One region of the Streptomyces sp. NPDC006691 genome, then DNA from elsewhere that is predicted to be linked to it. Evidence: riboswitches for the same ligand, from Rfam matches in the RefSeq annotation. Region 1 holds a riboswitch; each other region holds the start of a gene.
The links. Region 1 has a riboswitch for cobalamin ahead of metE (5-methyltetrahydropteroyltriglutamate--homocysteine S-methyltransferase). Riboswitches for the same ligand answer to the same signal wherever they lie in the genome.
Positions count from the first base shown of each region.

Region 2: it holds a riboswitch for cobalamin, as region 1 does, so the genes downstream of both, ACFYNP_RS36005 (CbtB-domain containing protein) here and metE (5-methyltetrahydropteroyltriglutamate--homocysteine S-methyltransferase) in region 1, are expected to answer to the same signal.
Region 3: it holds a riboswitch for cobalamin, as region 1 does, so the genes downstream of both, ACFYNP_RS16595 (prenyltransferase/squalene oxidase repeat-containing protein) here and metE (5-methyltetrahydropteroyltriglutamate--homocysteine S-methyltransferase) in region 1, are expected to answer to the same signal.

Region 1 is NZ_JBIAGW010000044.1:108-3,705, reverse strand. It holds gene ACFYNP_RS37945 (hypothetical protein) at 96-710, opposite strand; cobalamin riboswitch at 879-1,101, shown strand; gene metE (5-methyltetrahydropteroyltriglutamate--homocysteine S-methyltransferase) at 1,273-3,591, shown strand.
Region 2 is NZ_JBIAGW010000031.1:20,138-26,468, forward strand. It holds gene ACFYNP_RS35990 (geranyl diphosphate 2-C-methyltransferase) at 1-103, opposite strand, end outside; gene ACFYNP_RS35995 (family 2 encapsulin nanocompartment cargo protein terpene cyclase) at 121-1,404, opposite strand; gene ACFYNP_RS36000 (family 2B encapsulin nanocompartment shell protein) at 1,614-3,023, opposite strand; cobalamin riboswitch at 3,707-3,840, shown strand; gene ACFYNP_RS36005 (CbtB-domain containing protein) at 3,880-4,101, shown strand; gene ACFYNP_RS36010 (CbtA family protein) at 4,120-4,875, shown strand; gene ACFYNP_RS36015 (hypothetical protein) at 5,258-6,331, shown strand, end outside.
Region 3 is NZ_JBIAGW010000006.1:231,137-237,467, reverse strand. It holds gene ACFYNP_RS16595 (prenyltransferase/squalene oxidase repeat-containing protein) at 1-2,666, opposite strand, end outside; cobalamin riboswitch at 2,799-2,946, opposite strand; cobalamin riboswitch at 2,969-3,108, shown strand; gene ACFYNP_RS16590 (hypothetical protein) at 3,225-4,634, shown strand; gene cobF (precorrin-6A synthase (deacetylating)) at 4,887-5,696, shown strand.

The DNA.
Region 1 (3,598 bases):
CGGCCGGCACCACCACGTCACTCCCGCGACCGCCACCCAGACCTTCTTCACTCAACAGCGGCTCTCCCTGCAAGCCCCCGGCCGGCCAAGTCCTCCTACTCGAACGGCTGCCACCACGCCCGCCGCACCTGCTCGAATCGCATCGGCAGTGCCTCCCACCCCAACTCCCCCGCATGGCGCACGTTCTGGCTGCGGGCCCACCGCTTCCACGACCACAGCAGTCCGGGCGCGTCCAACGGCAGACCCACCTGCTTGATCACCCCGCCCGACCCCGTCGTGTGGTGCACCGTCACGAACAGAGCCTCCACCGCCCCGCCCTCGATGTACTCCGCGACCAGCGCCGCACGACGCTTCAGCCAGGCCGCCAGCACGACATGCAGATCGTCGGCCACGTCCACCGTGTGCCGGGACTTCCACTTCGACCGCACCACCAACAGCTTCCGCGCCCGAGGCCGGTACGCGCCGCACCGCGTCGCCAGTACCTCCGCCCGCCTCAGCGGCGCCAAACCTCCCGCGGCCGAAGCCCGCACCACTCCCACGATCACCGCCAGGCGCAGCACCTCGTCCGAACAGCCCTCCGTCCGGCCCTGCGTCCAGAGCTCGCGCCATACCCACTCCGCTTTCGCCCGCCCCACCGTGTCCAGCGGATACCGGCCCCCCTGCACCGCCGCTGTTCTGGACGGGATGTCCCGCTCGGGAACCCTGACCACTTCCACACCCCTCCACAACCCTCCCGGCCTGGCAGAACAGAGTCGCTTGGCTCACTATTTCTGTGACTCACCATTCTTGCCGAGGACAGCCCCCTCGTCCTCGGGTTCGACCAGGGGAGCGCTCTCGGATACTGAACGTCGCTCTTCCGCTCACGGCACTACCGCGTAGGCTGACCCTCAGCAGCTGGTTCGCTCCGTCCGCCAGGCGGGGTGTCGCAAGAGGGAACCCGGTGGAAATCCGGGACTGCCCCGCAGCGGTGAGCGGGAACGACCGCCGTCATACGCACTGGGTCCGAGATACGGGGCCTGGGAAGCGACGGCCAGTAGGTGTCCTCCGGCACGGAGGGTGTGCCCGCGAGTCCGAAGACCTGCCAACTGCCCGTGTACGGACCGTTCCGTGCGCGGATATCTCCGGTGACCTCGTGGGCGGGTCGGCGTACACACCTGACGGAACGACCGCGCCTTTCGCGCGCGGAGTCGTCGCCGTCGGGTTCGTCAATCCCTTCGCGCCCTCGTCCCGTCCCCGGGGATGTTCAGGAGTCATCTCGCGAAGGAGATTTCCGTGACAGCGAAGTCCGCAGCCGCGGCAGCACGGGCCACCGTGTACGGCTACCCCCGTCAGGGCCGGAACCGTGAACTCAAGAAGGCCGTCGAGGGCTACTGGAAGGGCCGCGTCACCGCCGACGCCCTCAGGAGCACCGGCGCCGAACTCCGGCGGAGCAATTGGCGGCAGCTCGCCGATGCCGGCATCCACGAAGTGCCGACCGGCGACTTCTCGTACTACGACCACGTTCTCGACACCACCGTCATGGTGGGTGCGATCCCCCCGAGGCACCGCAGCGCCGTCGACGCCGACGCGCTGGACGGCTACTTCGCCATGGCCCGCGGCACCCAGGACGTCGCGCCGCTGGAGATGACCAAATGGTTTGATTCGAACTACCACTATCTCGTACCGGAGTTGGGTCCCGACACGGTGTTCACGGCCGACTCCACCCAGCAGGTCACGGAGTTCGAGGAAGCCCTCGCGCTGAGCCTGACCGCGCGGCCCGTGCTCGTCGGGCCCGTCACCTATCTCCTGCTCGCCAAGCCCGCCCCGGGCGTCGCCGCCGACTTCGAACCGCTCACCCTCCTGGACCGGCTGCTGCCCGTGTACGCCGAGGTCCTGGCAGACCTCCGTGCGGCCGGGGCCGAGTGGGTCCAGCTCGACGAGCCGGCCCTTGTGCAGGACCGCACCCCGGCCGAGCTGAACGCCGCCGAGCGGGCCTACCGCGATCTGGGGGCGCTCACCGATCGGCCCAAACTGCTCGTCGCCTCCTACTTCGACCAGCTCGGTGACGCGCTGCCGGTCCTGGCCAAGGCGCCGGTCGAAGGCCTCGCCCTGGACTTCACGGAGTCGGCCGCGGCCAACCTGGACGCCCTGGCCGCCGTGGGCGGGCTTCCGGGCAAGCGTCTGGTCGCCGGTGTGGTCAACGGACGCAACATCTGGATCAACGACTTGCGGAAGTCGCTGTCCACACTCGGCACCCTCCTCGGGCTCGCCGACCGGGTCGACGTCGCCGCCTCGTCCTCCCTGCTGCACGTTCCGCTGGACGCGGCCGCCGAGCGCGACATCGAGCCGCAGATCCTGCGCTGGCTCGCCTTCGCCCGGCAGAAGACCGCGGAGGTCGCCGTCCTCGCCAAGGGAATCTCCCAGGGCACCGACAGCATCACCGCCGAACTGGCCGCGAACCGGGCCGACTTGGCGTCCCGGGCCACCTCTCCCCTCACCCGCGACCCGGCCGTACGGGCCCGCTCCGAAGCCGTGACGGACAGCGACGCCCGCCGGAGCCGGTCCTACCCCGCACGCGCCGCCGCGCAGCGGGCGCACCTCGGGCTGCCGCTGCTGCCGACCACCACCATCGGCTCGTTCCCGCAGACCACCGAACTGCGCACCGCCCGCGCCGACTTGAGGGCGGGCCGGATCGACGTCCAGGGCTACGAGGCACGCATCAAGAACCAGATCCGCGAGGTCATCTCCTTCCAGGAGAAGACGGGCATCGACGTGCTGGTGCACGGCGAACCCGAGCGCAACGACATGGTCCAGTACTTCGCCGAACAGCTCACCGGATACCTCGCCACGCAGCACGGCTGGGTCCAGTCGTACGGCACCCGCTATGTCCGCCCGCCGGTCCTGGCCGGTGACATCTCCCGTCCCGAGCCGATGACGGTCCGCTGGACGACGTACGCCCAGTCCCTCACCGGCCGCCCGGTCAAGGGCATGCTCACCGGGCCCGTCACCATGCTCGCCTGGTCCTTCGTACGCGACGACCAGCCGCTCGCTGAGACCGCCCGTCAGGTCGCCCTCGCCCTGCGCGACGAGGTCAACGACCTGGAGACGGCGGGGACTTCGGTGATCCAGGTGGACGAACCCGCGCTGCGCGAGACCCTTCCGTTGCGGGCGGGTGACCGTGCGGCGTACCTGGCGTGGGCCACCGAGGCGTTCCGGCTCACCACGGCCGGGGTGCGTCCGGACACCCAGATCCACACGCACATGTGCTACGCCGAGTTCGGCGACATCGTCCAGGCCATCGACGACCTCGACGCCGATGTCATCAGCCTGGAGGCCGCCCGCTCCCACATGCAGGTCGCCCGCGAACTCGCCGCACACGGCTACCCCCGTGAAGCCGGCCCCGGCGTCTATGACATCCACTCCCCCCGCGTGCCGAGCAGCGACGAGGCCGCCGATCTGCTGCGGACCGGCCTCAAGGCCATCCCCGCCGAGCGCCTGTGGGTCAACCCCGACTGCGGCCTGAAGACGCGCGGCTGGCCCGAGACGCGCGCATCCCTGGAGAACCTGGTCGCCGCGGCCCGCACCGTGCGCGGTGAGCTGACCGCGTCCTGATCGAGCC
Region 2 (6,331 bases), on a different contig from region 1:
GGGCCTCCCCGTCCCAGTAGCGCGCGATGTCACCCTGGTAGGGGGTCGCCGGGCCGGGGATGAAGAGGGCGGCGTCGGTGGCGGTGAGTTCGGTGCTGGTCACAGATGAGTCCATTCTTCCTACCAGAAGTCGGGCAGGCTGTAGCGATAGGTGTTCGTTTGGTGCCAGTGGTGGTTTCCGTCGACCCAGGCGGCCACTCCGCGCAGGAAGCGCTGCACGTTCGGGAGCGGGCAGTCGGCGGCCAGGGACGCGGCCGCGCTCTCGAAGTCGCGCATGAGGTCGTTGTGGACCTCGACCGACTTCAGATAGGCCTCCCGGTCGGAGAGGTCCTCCCGCTCGGCGATCACCACGGGCAGGTTCAAGTGCCGCCCGGGTGAGTCGAGTTCCTTGGTGTAGGAGTACAGGTCGTTGACGATGGTCGTCGCGTTTCCGGCGAGTGCGATGACCTTCTGCATGGCAGCCTGCGCGTGCAGGTCGGCCGGCAGTTCGTAGCCACCGACGGTGTCGGTGATGGTGGGGCAGGGGCGGAAGTTGTTGAACTGACGCATCGCCAGGTACTCCCACACCTCGGGTACGTGGTCCTGCTGCGCCCAGGCCGCCTCCGCGAGGTATCCCAGGTGCAGCCGGGCCATGTCGTGCCGGAACCGGTCGGCCTGCGAGGGGCTGGCCGCCCGGACGAAGTACTCCATGGCGGAGCGGTAGGCCCGCCGGGGCGCGTCCGAGTGCAACGACTCGGCCCACTGCGACTGGTACTCCCCGGTCGTGTACAGCGGGTCCAGGGCGGTGTGGGCCAGCAGAAGCCGTTCGCCGAGGCCGATGGGTGAGCCGCCGTGGTCCTCGCAGTAGCAGTCGTCCACCGCGTTCTCCGCCACCATCAGCCGGGTGGCGAGCATCAGGTGGTCGACGGACGGGGCGTCCGGGTGGCAGCCGACCATGTAGCGGCCCACGGAGAAGCCGTCGAACTCCTCCTCCCAGTCGTCCGGGTACAGCGAAACCTCGTCCAGCGCCCAGGACTTGATCCTGCGGCTGACCTCCTCGACCCGCACCGGATCGGGTTCGGCCACCGGGTGGTGGTAGAGGCCCGGGATCGGGGTGCCCTCGACCGCCGGCGGCGCCGCCGGTACGGGCGTCTCCTCCCGCAGGGTCAGGCGCAGGCCCGACGTGCCGATCCCGCTGGGACCCCGCAGGAGCCGGTCCAGATCGCTGCTCGGCGGCGCCGCCCCGACGTCCGGCGCCTCGGCCGCGGGTACCCCGGGGGGCGCGGGCGATGGCGGCGCGGTCGCGGCCGGCGCGATGGCGGGAGGCGGCGGCCCGGTCGGCACCGCGATGGCGGGGGGTGTCGCCGGAACAGGTGCGGCGGTCTGGGGCGGCACGCCTGGGGGCGCGCCCGTGGCGGCCTGGATGTCACGGGCACGGGCCGCCGCGTCGGCGAGGGTGTACGCCCCGAAGCGGGCGACGGCCTCGGGCAGACTCGACTGGGGAGGTGTCAGATCGGGCGCGGGCAATCCAGGACTCCTTCGTGGGGTGGGCGGCTGTCCCCGGGCGGTTCGGGCGTGCGCGACGGGCCCCGGCGGACGGGCGGGGCCGCGCGGGGGCGTACGGGCCGGGCCGGCTACCTGGGCCGCCGGGCGATCTGCACGTTCTCCAGGACGCCTACCGCGTCGGGTACGAGAATGGCGGCGGAGTAGTAGGTGCTGACGAGGTAGGACGTCATCGCCTTCTCGTCGAGACCCATGAAGCGGACCGAGAGCCCCGGTTCGACCTCGTCCGGCAGACCGGTCTGCCGCAGCCCGATGACGCCCTGGTTGTCCTCGCCGGTACGCATGATGAGGATCGAGCTGGTCTGCTCCTCGGTGACGGGGATCTTGTCGCAGGGCAGGATCGGCACCCCGCGCCACGCCTGCACCGACCGACCGTCGAGATCGACCTGGGCGGGGCGCAGACCGCAGGCGTTGAACTCGCGGCCGATCGCCGCGATCGTCCTCGGGTGGGCCAGATAGAACTTGGAGCCGCGCCGGCGGCAGAGCAACTCGTCCATGTCGTCCGGGGTCGGCGGGCCCGAGCGCGGCTGGAGCCGCTGTTTGAAGTCGGCGTTGTGGAGCAGTCCGAACTCCCGGTTGTTGATGAGCTCGTGCTCCTGGCGCTCGCGCAACGCCTCGATGGTGAGCCGGAGTTGTTCCTTGGTCTGGTTCATCGGCCCGTTGTAGAGGTCGGCGACCCTGGTGTGGACCCGTAGAACGGTCTGCGCGACCGAGAGCTCGTACTCGCGCGGCGCCGCCTCGTAGTCGACGAACGCGCCCGGCAGCTCCTGCTCGCCCTTGTGGCCGGCCGCCATCGCGATCTCGGCCTCGCCCTTGTGGTTCTGCCGTCGGCGGGGGAGCGAGACGAACGTCTCCACGTGGTCCCGCAGCTCCGGTGCCGAGGAGCGCACTCCCGCGAAGTCGGCGCGGGAGAGCGTGAGCAGGGTGCCCGAGGTCTCGGCGGTCGCGGTGTGCTTCCAGCGGGCGTCCTCGTCCAGCAGGGCGTGCTCGCCGAAGTGGTCGCCGTCGCCGAGTACATCGAAGGACAGCTCGTCGCCGTACCCGCCGACCGAGGTCTGGCCGATGCGGCCGTGGGCGATCAGATGCAGGCGGTCCGCCGGGGTGCCCTCCTCCACCAGCGTCTCGCCGGCCGAGAAGTCCCGCTGGACGCAGCGATCGGCGAGGGCGGTGAGCACCTCCACGTCGTCGAAGCCGCGCAGCAGCGCCAGTTCACCCAGCTCGCGCGGGATCACCCGGACCGCGGCGCCGTCCTGGACGAACTCCACCCGGCCGTCGCCGACGGTGTGGGTGAGGCGCCGGTTGACCCGGTAGACCCCGCCCTTGGTCTCGACCCACGGCAGCATCCGCAGCAGCCAGCGGTCGCTGATCTCCTGCATCTGCGGGGCGGACTTGGTGGTGGTGGCGAGGTTGCGCGCGGCCGCCGTGCCCAGGGACTGCCGTGGCGGCTCCAGCCGAGTGTCCGGGCGCGAATCAACAGTCATCGGGCGAGCTCTCCTCGGTCGGGGGGCGGCAGCGGGCATGCGGATGCACGGGGCAAGAGGTACGAAAGGGGTATACGAACGGATTCCGTCCGGGACCAGAAGGACACTAACGGCCGGTTCGCCCCCCGGACCAAGGGAAGCCGGGGACATTAACTCGATACGATGATCGCGCCTTCGCGATGTTTGCCCACGTACCGTCGGGATTCGGTCAGGCTGAACGTTCCGTCCGGACCTGCCGTCGGCTCTCGTACGGGGCGTCGGAGGTGGCGCGCGCAGGCCTGAAGCCAGGCCGTTCGCGCAGTTGGGGGAGGTAGAGCGGCCGCCCGGACCGTGCGTGTCCCGCCCTTTGTCGCGCGCTCGCTTCGCGCCGAGGCGTCAGAAACGCGTCACGGCCCGTCGTCCTGTGCGCAGGATCCGGGCTTGCGGCCGGACCGGACGCGTGAACGCCCTGGGGCGACCCTCGTCCTGCGGAGTCCGCCCGGTGGGCACCCAGGTGGCGGACCGCCCATCCCGCGGAGCGACCACAGGTCAGCGAGGTGACGTCCGCGCCCGTGCGCCCCGTGCGACACCTTGACCCGATCCGGGCCGCGATGGCCGAAATGGGCCTTTCCGGGCCCGAGTTCGCGGTCGGCGGGAGAGGAAGATCACGCCAAGTGGCGTGGTCTTGGCCGCTTCCCGGCCGCGCGGTACCTTCAGTTGGATATCGACGACGTCAGAACGGAAGCCGGTGGAATTCCGGCACGGTCGCGCCACTGTGAACGAGTCGCCCCAGGAGAGGCGGATCGGAGTCAGACCCGTAGCCGTCGTCATGTGCACCACCGAGATGGGACGCGAACTCCCAGAGGAGGCCCCTGCCATGGCGCAGCATGTCGCCCAGCCGACTGCCACCACCCCCACCCTTCCCGCGAAGCTGCCGCTGAGCGCCGTCGTCCCCTGGGCGGCCTTCTTCGGCATCCTGATGCTGGTCCTGCTGTACTTCGTCGGCGCCGAACAGGGCGCCACCTCCCTGGTCAGCGGCGCCGGTGTCCACGAGTGGGTCCACGACGCCCGCCACCTGCTCGGCTTCCCCTGCCACTGACAGGGACGCCGAACATCCATGAACTCCGCAACGGTCAGAAACCTCCTCGTGCGGGGCATGCTCGCCGGCCTCGGCGCCGGCCTGCTCGCCCTCGTCGTGGCGTACTTCCTCGGTGAGCCCGGCGTGGACAGCGCCATCGGCTTCGAGGAGGCACACGCCCCGGCACACGAGCACGAGGTCGAACTGGTCTCCCGCTCCCTCCAGTCCACCGCGGGCCTCGCCACCGGCGTCCTGGTCTACGGGATCGCCTTCGGCGGCATCGCCGCGCTCGCGTTCTGCTTCGCGCTCGGCCGGGTCGGGCGCTTCTCCGCGCGCGCCACTGCACTGCTCCTGTCGGGAGCGGCGCTGCTCGCGGTGTACGTCGTGCCGTTCCTGAAGTACCCGGCGAACCCGCCGTCGGTCGGCGACCCCGACACCATCGGCAAGCGGACCTCCCTGTACTTCCTGATGATGGTGCTCAGCGTGCTCCTCGCGATCGCCGCGACCATTCTGGGCAAGCGTCTCGCGCCGCGCCTGGGCACCTGGTACGCCACGGTCGTCGCACTGGCGGCCTTCGCGCTGGTGATCGGCCTCGCTTACGCGTTCCTGCCGGTCATCAACGAGGTGCCGGCCGACTTCCCCGCCACCTTGCTGTGGCGGTTCCGGCTCTCCGCGCTGGCCATCCAGGCCACCCTGTGGGGCGGACTCGGCCTGATCTTCGGCGAGTTGGCGGAGCGCCTGCTCAACCCGAAGCCGGCGGCCGTGCCCGCGGCGGGGGTACCGGCCGCGAACTGATTCCTTCCGCGGACAGCCGCTGAGCCCTTGCGGGCACCCCGTGCGGCGTCCTTCGGGACGCCGCGGCAGGCACGGCGCTCCGCCGCACGAGGTACCAGGACACGCCCGGCGGGCCCCCGGATCGATCCGGGGGCCCGCCGGGTTTCCGCATTCTCCCGCCCAGCCGGCCTCGCCCGTCCAAGGGATCCTCCCGGCCGCCGGCCCCGATCCCGGTCTCCCGCGGCGACCGCCGGACGCCGACTCGACCGGTAGGGGCGGACGGGAATGACCGGTATATGCGGACAGGCGCGAGAGGGCGCCGCGGCCGGGAAGGCGGGGCCGCTTGCATCGAGGGAGCCACAGAGCATACTGGTCGGGCCCCGATCACTCACAGAACGACTCCATGGCCAAGAACAGCACCTCCCCGACCACCGTCCCCGACACCGCGTGGCTGGGGCGCGGGCGCCACCTCGGGCCCGAGCCCGAGCGGGACGTCCGGCGCAACCTGATCGCCCTCAAGGCGGCCGGCGTGCTGGACGACTTCCTGGACCTCGACCCCGTCGAGGCGGCGCGCCCCACCGTCCTGTACCCGCGGGACGAGTCCGCCGACCCCGGCCCGTCGGCCCGCCGCCTGTTCGAGGCCCGCTGGCGGGTGTCCGGCGACGTCACCGTGCGCGCACAGCTGACCACGTACGAGCCCGACAGCCGTCGCAAGACCGACGAGGGCGTGACCTGGGTCCTGGCCGCCGAGGCCGAGCGGGCCTGGGACGCGCACTGGCCGTCGCCCGCCACGATGTTCTGGCCGGACAGCGACCAGATCGACTGGGACCACGACACGGTGGCGAACCTGCGGCTGCGGACCACGAACCACCTGCCGAAGGACGACGACGAGCTGCGCCACCTGCTGCGGGAGTGCACCCGGCAGAGCTGGTACGTCCACGTCGTGGTGCACGAGGCGATGACGCCGGACGCGCGGGGACAGCGGCCCATCTCCGCCTTCCTCCCGCCGAGCCTGCGCCACCGGGTGATCGAACACCGGGGCACGCCGGAGCAGGCACAGATCGCCGACCACGCGATGAAGCGCGAGCTGAGCGTGCGGATGCCGCGCGGCGGCGGCGTCGTGCTGCCCACGGTGCCTCCGGGCACGTGGTACGACGCGGACCGCTTCACGGTGCGCAGCGTCTTCCTCGACGGTTCGGAACCGACCGAACTCCTCGACAGGATCCGGGAGTTCGCGGCCATGCCGCAGATCCTCACGGCGGACGCGGAGCAGGCGCTGACCCGTCTGCGCAGGGGCTGGCACCTGCTCGACCCGCACGAGGAGCTGGCCCACGCCCAGGCCATGGTCGCCCAGTACGCCGAGGCGCTGGACGCCATGACCCACCAGCGCGACCTCTACCGCGAGGCGGCGGAGGCGGCCCACGCCGCCCTGGCCGAGGCGCCCGGCGTGGACGCTCCCCGGCTGCCGGGCCCGAGG
Region 3 (6,331 bases), on a different contig from region 1:
GCGAGACCAAGTCCGGTCAGCTGAACGCCGGTTGAGGCGAGACTGCCGCCACCTGCCGCCGTGCCTGCGGCGTTTCCACCGGGAGTGACGATCTCGGGTGTGGTGCCACCGGTGGGCGCGGTCGAGGGCTGAGGCTTGGTTCCGCTCAGGTCTCGCGCCAGCGTCCCGAAGGAGGTCCCGACGGCACCGCCGAGTGCCTGCGTGGAGGCGCGGACGTCCGAGCCGGGCTGGCCGTCGGCGGCGACGTTGAAGCCGCCGTCGCCGTTCTGCTGGCCGGCCAGGAACGTGCGGGCCTTCTTGATCTGCTCCCCGTACTTCGCCGCGTCCAGGGACAGGCCCTGGATGGCGAGCGCCGCGGAGTTGACCGAGTCGCCCGACGCGCCCTTGAAGCCGCCGTCCGACAACTGCTTGGTGGCGATCCAGGCCAGTGCCTTGGTGACGGCGGCCTTCGACTTGTCGTCCTTGACCAGGTCGAGCGCCATGGCGGCCATCGCGGTCGAGTCGACCTCGGAGTCGCCGGTGGCGGGGATCAGGCTCGGCCAGGCTCCCGTGTCGGTGTGCTGAAGGCTCTCCAGATAGGCCACCGGAGCGGCGGCCGCGTCCTTCTGGCCCGCCCTGAGCTGGGCGATCACACCGAGGGACTGCGAGAACACCGAAGGAGCGGAGCGGTAGGCGCCCTTGGCCGGGCAGCTGCGGTCGGTACCCGTGCTCGGCGCGGTGCACACGGCCCCGCCGAGGGCCGCGATGAGGTCGTGGCCCGCGAACTTCCTGGGGTCGCGGCCGACCGCCTGCGCCAGGACGGCGACCTTGCCCAGAGACCCGCCCGCCGCGTGCGAACTGCCCACGCCGGTCCAGTCGTTGACGGTGCGCGCGGGCGTGGAGCCGTCCTCGCCCCGGTTGTCGAGGAAGTCGACGAGGCCGCGGAGCGAGGCGTTGTCGTTGCCGGTCGCCGCCAGTGCGTAGGCCGCGTCGATGGTCAGGCCGAAGTCGGCGAAGCCGGTGCCGGCCACGGTCTCGTAGTAGTGGCCCTGCTTCAGCCGGGAGCGGTCGGTGAGGAAGGCGGCGCCCTTGGCGAGGTCGGGCCCCTCGCCCGCGGCCCATGGCGGGGTCGGTCCGGTGCTGGGCGGAGTGCTGGGGTTCTTGGTCGGGGTGCCGGTGGGCGGGATCGTCGGCGGCACGGTGGGCGGGACGGTCCGCTTCGTGGTCAGGGTCGCCAGATCGGTCCGCGCGCCGGCGATGACGGCGCCCCAGGTCGGGAAGATCTCGGGATCCGTGGCGCCTTCGTCGAAGCCGAAGCCGCCGGCCTTGGTCTGCTGGCGTGCGAGCCAGGAGACCGCGGCGTCGGCGCGGGCGGTGTCTCCGAGCAGGCGCAGCGCCTGTGCCGCTTCCCCGGTCGCGGTGACGTCGCCCGCGGTGACGCCCGGGTAGGCGCCGAAGGCACCGGTGGCCAACTGGGCGCCGCGCAGGTTCGTGCGCGCCCTGGCCACCGCGTCGTCGTGGCCGCCCGCGCGCTCAAGGACGATCGTGGCGTACGGGGTGGTGGCCGGGTCGCTGGAGGAGCAGGTCTCACCGGCGCGCAGCAGGGTGGGGCTGAAGCCTCCGTCCCGGCACTGGTGGGCGGCCACCCGCGCGAGGGCGTCGGCCGGCACCGGCCCGCCCGCACGCTGGAGTGCGAGGACCGCGAGGGCCTGGGTGGCCACGTCGCCCACCGCCGGGAAGTCGCCCTTGCCGACGCAGTCGGGCAGGGCTTCGGCGGTGCACGTGCTCTTGGTGAGGTCACCGAGCAGGTCGTGGCCGCCGAAGGCGTGCGGGTCGCCCTCGGTGCTCTCGGCGAGCAGGGCGAGCAGCGCCGCACCGGTGGGGCTGGGCGCGTTGCCGATGCCGTTCGGATAGGCGAACTCGGCGCTGTGCGCGGCGAGATAGGCCGTCATGCGGGTCAGGGTGTCGCTCTTGCCGCCCGCCGCTGCGAGGGCGAGCGCGGTACGTGCGGTCTGGTACAGGTTGGCCGAACCGCTGCCCTCGTCGTAGATGTGGTCGCCGTCGTGGAGCAACCCCTTGAGCCAGGTGCCCGCGGCGGTGAGGTTGACCTCCGCCGGTTCCACGACCGGTGGGTGGTCGCCCGGATCGGTCTGGCCCTGGGCGCGGACCTGGGCGGGGGTGAAGGCGGGGCCGCCGCTGGTGCCGTTGGGGTCGGTGGGACCGAACACCCAGGCTTCCACGGAGCCGTCCTTGGGGTGCTGGCTCATGGCGCCGAGTGGGCTGTACGTCCAGTAGTCCTGGCCGGGCGGTGCGAGCCAGTACGACCAGTAGGCGGTGGCCGGAGGCGTCAGCTTGCACGCCTCCTGGTCCGAAGTCGGGTACTGCGTACCGGAGTTGAACTGGGAGGTCCCGAGGCGGCAGATGAACGCGGGGCCGTCGTGCTCGGTGCCGGTGGTCGTGAAGCCGGCCTCGTGCAGCAAGTCGTACCCGGTGGTGGGGGTGGCGTCGCAGCCCCGCACGACGCCGCCGCCCCAGTGGCCGAAGTCGACGGCGACGACGGCGCCCTTGGTGGGCGAGCAGTCACCCAGCGGATCCGCTGCCGCGGGCGTCGCGCCGGAGAGGAGGAAGACCCCGCCGCCGATCACCACGCCCACCGAGCACAGCAGGGAAATGAATCGTGCGCCCATGCCTCGCGCCGGCCCGCTCGACTGCCCCACCAGTACCCCCTGCGTCACCCGCAACGGAGCTCTGTATGGGAGGAGGGACCCCATCGCCGCTGGAACGGGGGCCTTCCGCGCCACACCGTAGTCCGCGACGGCGTCTGTAGCTTGGATCAGCCCAGGTAATCCGGCTCATCCGGCGGGTACATGAGGCACCAGCCGAATCCACGGTTGCGGGTCAGCGCCGGATTCCGACCGGCTTCCCCTGGGAACTGACAATAGAATCGGGCGGATTAGAGCACGACTGAACCCGGACCGTCAAGAAGTGGGCAGGTGCGGCCAGTTCGGGTAGCGTCCGGTGCTGCCGCATGGGGGAATCTGGTGCGAATCCAGAGCTGACGCGCAACGGTATGGACCGGCCGGGGGGCCGGGGCGAGCCCGAAGACCCACACGGCAGTTACGTCAAGGAAGTCGAACCACGCGTTTGGACGACGACCTGCTGCCGTTCACCGAGGGGCCTCCTCACCGGAAGGCCGGCGTCCGGGCGGCACCGGTCGGCGTCCCCTTCCCCTGGGAGCACCCGACATGACCTCGAACCGCGCCTCTCGCCGCGCCCTCCTGACAGCGGCCTCTTCGCTGAGCGCTCTTGCCCTGGCGGCCGTTCCCGCCTTCGCCACCTCCTCGCCCGCCCAGATAGCCACGGCGAAGACCAACGGCGTGAGTTACCTCAGATCGCTCCAGGCGGCGGACGGCTCCTACGCCGGCGCCGGACTCTCCAACGAGTGGGCGTTCTCCGCCTTCGCCGCGACCGGCACCGCGTCCGTCGACGTCACCCCGGGCGGCGACCCCACCAAGAACGCCCGTACCGTCTACCGCAACCTCCTCGCCACGACCGCGTGGCCGAGCACTTCGCCGGTGGTGACCGACTACGAGCGCGGCATCATCAACGCCTACTCGGCCGGCATCGACCCGGCCCGCGTCGCGGCCGGCCGCAATCTGCTCGCCGACACCTACGCCTACTGGCAGAACTCCGCCCCCGGCTACTGGGGCGCCCCGTCCAACTTCAACGGCACGGTGTTCGCGCTGATCTCGCTCGGCGGCGCGAAGACGCAGACGGGCGTCCAGCGCATCCCGCAGCCGCTCCTGGACAAGTCCGTCGCCACCGTGCGGGCCAACCAGCACAACGACGGCGGCTGGAACTTCAGCAAGGCCGAGGGCGACCCGTCCGCACTCGCCGCGGGCAGTGACATCGACATGACCGGCGCCGCCATGGCCTCCCTGTGCGTCTCCGGCGTCCCGGCCACCGACCCCGCCATCACCAAGGCCAAGGGCTTCCTGAAGTCGAAGCTCGTCAACACCTCCGGCGCCTTCGACGCCATGTTCGGCGCCAACACCGACTCCAACGGCTGGGCCGTCTCCGGCCTCAACGCCTGCGGCATCAACCCCCAGACCGGCGACTTCCTCACCAAGGCGGGCAAAACCCCGGTCGACTTCCTGATCGCCCAGCAGTTCAAGCCCGGCGGCGGCTTCAAGTACGTGCCCAGCGACACCGCGCCGTCCGCGTACGCGTCCATCGACGGGCTGCGCGCGGTCGCCGGCGGCGGCTTCATGGCCGCCCCTCCGGCCCCCACCACGGCGGGCGCCCCGCAGTGGGTGGCCACCTCCGGCTTCACCCCGGGAACGACCGCCAAGCTCGCCCTGACCGTGGACACCGGCAGCTCGCTGAAGGTCTGCTCGGTCGCGCTCACTCCGACCGCGTCGACCACCACGCTCGGCGCGGTCCTGGACGCGGCGACCACGGCGGCCACCCCCGCGGGGTGCGTCACCTCGGTCACACCCGGCAGCGGAAACGGAACGATCACGGCGGTCAACGGGACGGCCAACAGCGGCAGTTCCACCTGGAAGGCCGGCGTCGACGGCGCGTCGGCGGTCGCCGCCAACCGCGACACGGTGATCAACCTGGGCGACACGATCTCGCTGCGCTACGGCAGCTGACATCGCCTGAGGACGATCCCCAGGCGGTCCGAGCGCTCGGGACCGGCCACGCCACCGAGATGTGCCGTCGGCCGGGTCGACGATGATGGACCCGGACTGCACTTCATGACCAAGAGCTATTCGCAGGTGCCGACCGAGATTCGCCGGAACCTCGGCCTGCTGGCCTGACCCCTTGCCCCTGGCCGGCGGATGACGACGTCACACCCACATGCGAGCGCCTGACGCGCCCGCACACCTGAGAAACTGGGCTTCATGAGCACGGAGCAGCGCCGGATTCTGGTCATCGGCATCGGAGCGGGGGACCCGGACCATTTGACCCTTGGCGCGGTCAAGGCGATCGGCCGGGCCGATGTGTTCTTCATCGTGGGCAAGGGGCCGGACAAGGCCTCGTTGACGGACTTGCGCCACCGGATGATCGAGGAACATGCCCAGGGCCCCTACCGAGTGGTGGAGGTGGAGGATCCCAGCCGCGAGCGCCGCTCGATGGACCGGGGCGAGTACTCCGCCGCGGTCCATGACTGGCGCGAACGGCGTGGGGAGCTGTTCGAGCGGCTGATGCGCGCGGAGATGACGGAGGGGGAGACCGGGGCGTTCCTGGTCTGGGGGGATCCGTCCCTGTACGACAGCACGCTGGGGATCCTCGCCGACATCGAGGCCCGCTCCTCGATCCGTCCGCAGGTGGAGGTGTTCCCGGGCATCACGAGCGTCTCGACGCTGGCCGCCCGGCACCGCATCCCGCTGAACCAGGTCGGCCGTCCGGTGCACATCACTCCAGCTCGGCGGCTGTCCGAAGTGGCGCAGAACGACGACGGGGACATCGTCGTCATGCTGGACGCGCACGAGTCGTTCACTCAGGTCGAGGGCGACGACGTGTGGATCTACTGGGGCGCCTACCTCGGCACCCCGGACGAACTGCTCGTCGCGGGTCCCGTACGTGAAGTCGGCGATGACATCAGGCAGTTGAAGGCCCAAGCACGCGAACGGCACGGCTGGATCATGGACACCTACCTCCTGCGCCTCACGGGGACGCAGTCGTCCGAGGAGGCGGGCGGCCGGCCCTAGGGGTGGCGTGCGTCTGTCCAGGGGCCGTCCCACACAGCCGGACCGCAGGAGCGCCGAGCCGTGGACACGCCACACCGTCGAGGCACGCCCACCTCTCTGCTCATGCCGTGCGGCTTCAGCGCCGACCGCAACCCTGGGTGACCTGGAGGTGCTCGCATCACTGCCCGGCTGGAGAGCCCTGCCGGCGGTGCGCGCGGGGCGAGTCGGGGCTTTGGTCCGTGACTGGTCCGGACGTGCTGGTCAGGCAAGGGCGGGCAGCGGGAGGACATGGGGGAGCGGGGCGTGAACCGCTCAAGGCTCCAAGGCGGTTGAGCGGAAGGCGTCTGACGGGCACAAGACCGCGTCAGGCGCCCCTTCTTGTGCCCTAGAAGTCTTGTGCCCTAGAAGAAGCCCAGCTCCCCCGAGCTCCCGGGCGGAGTGAGTCGCGGTCTTCTTCCAGTCGCGAGCGTCCGGCGATGGTGTCGCGAGAGACGTCGAGAAGGATCCGCTGGTTACTGAAGGTGTGGGCCCGCATGCGGGCGAGTGCTTCCTCGACGCTGCCCCGTCCAGCATCTGCCGCGGCCCCGGTCGCCTCGTGGACCAGGGGCGGGTATCCGGAGGGGCGGTCTCAGGGGACGCCTGGTCCTAGGCGATGC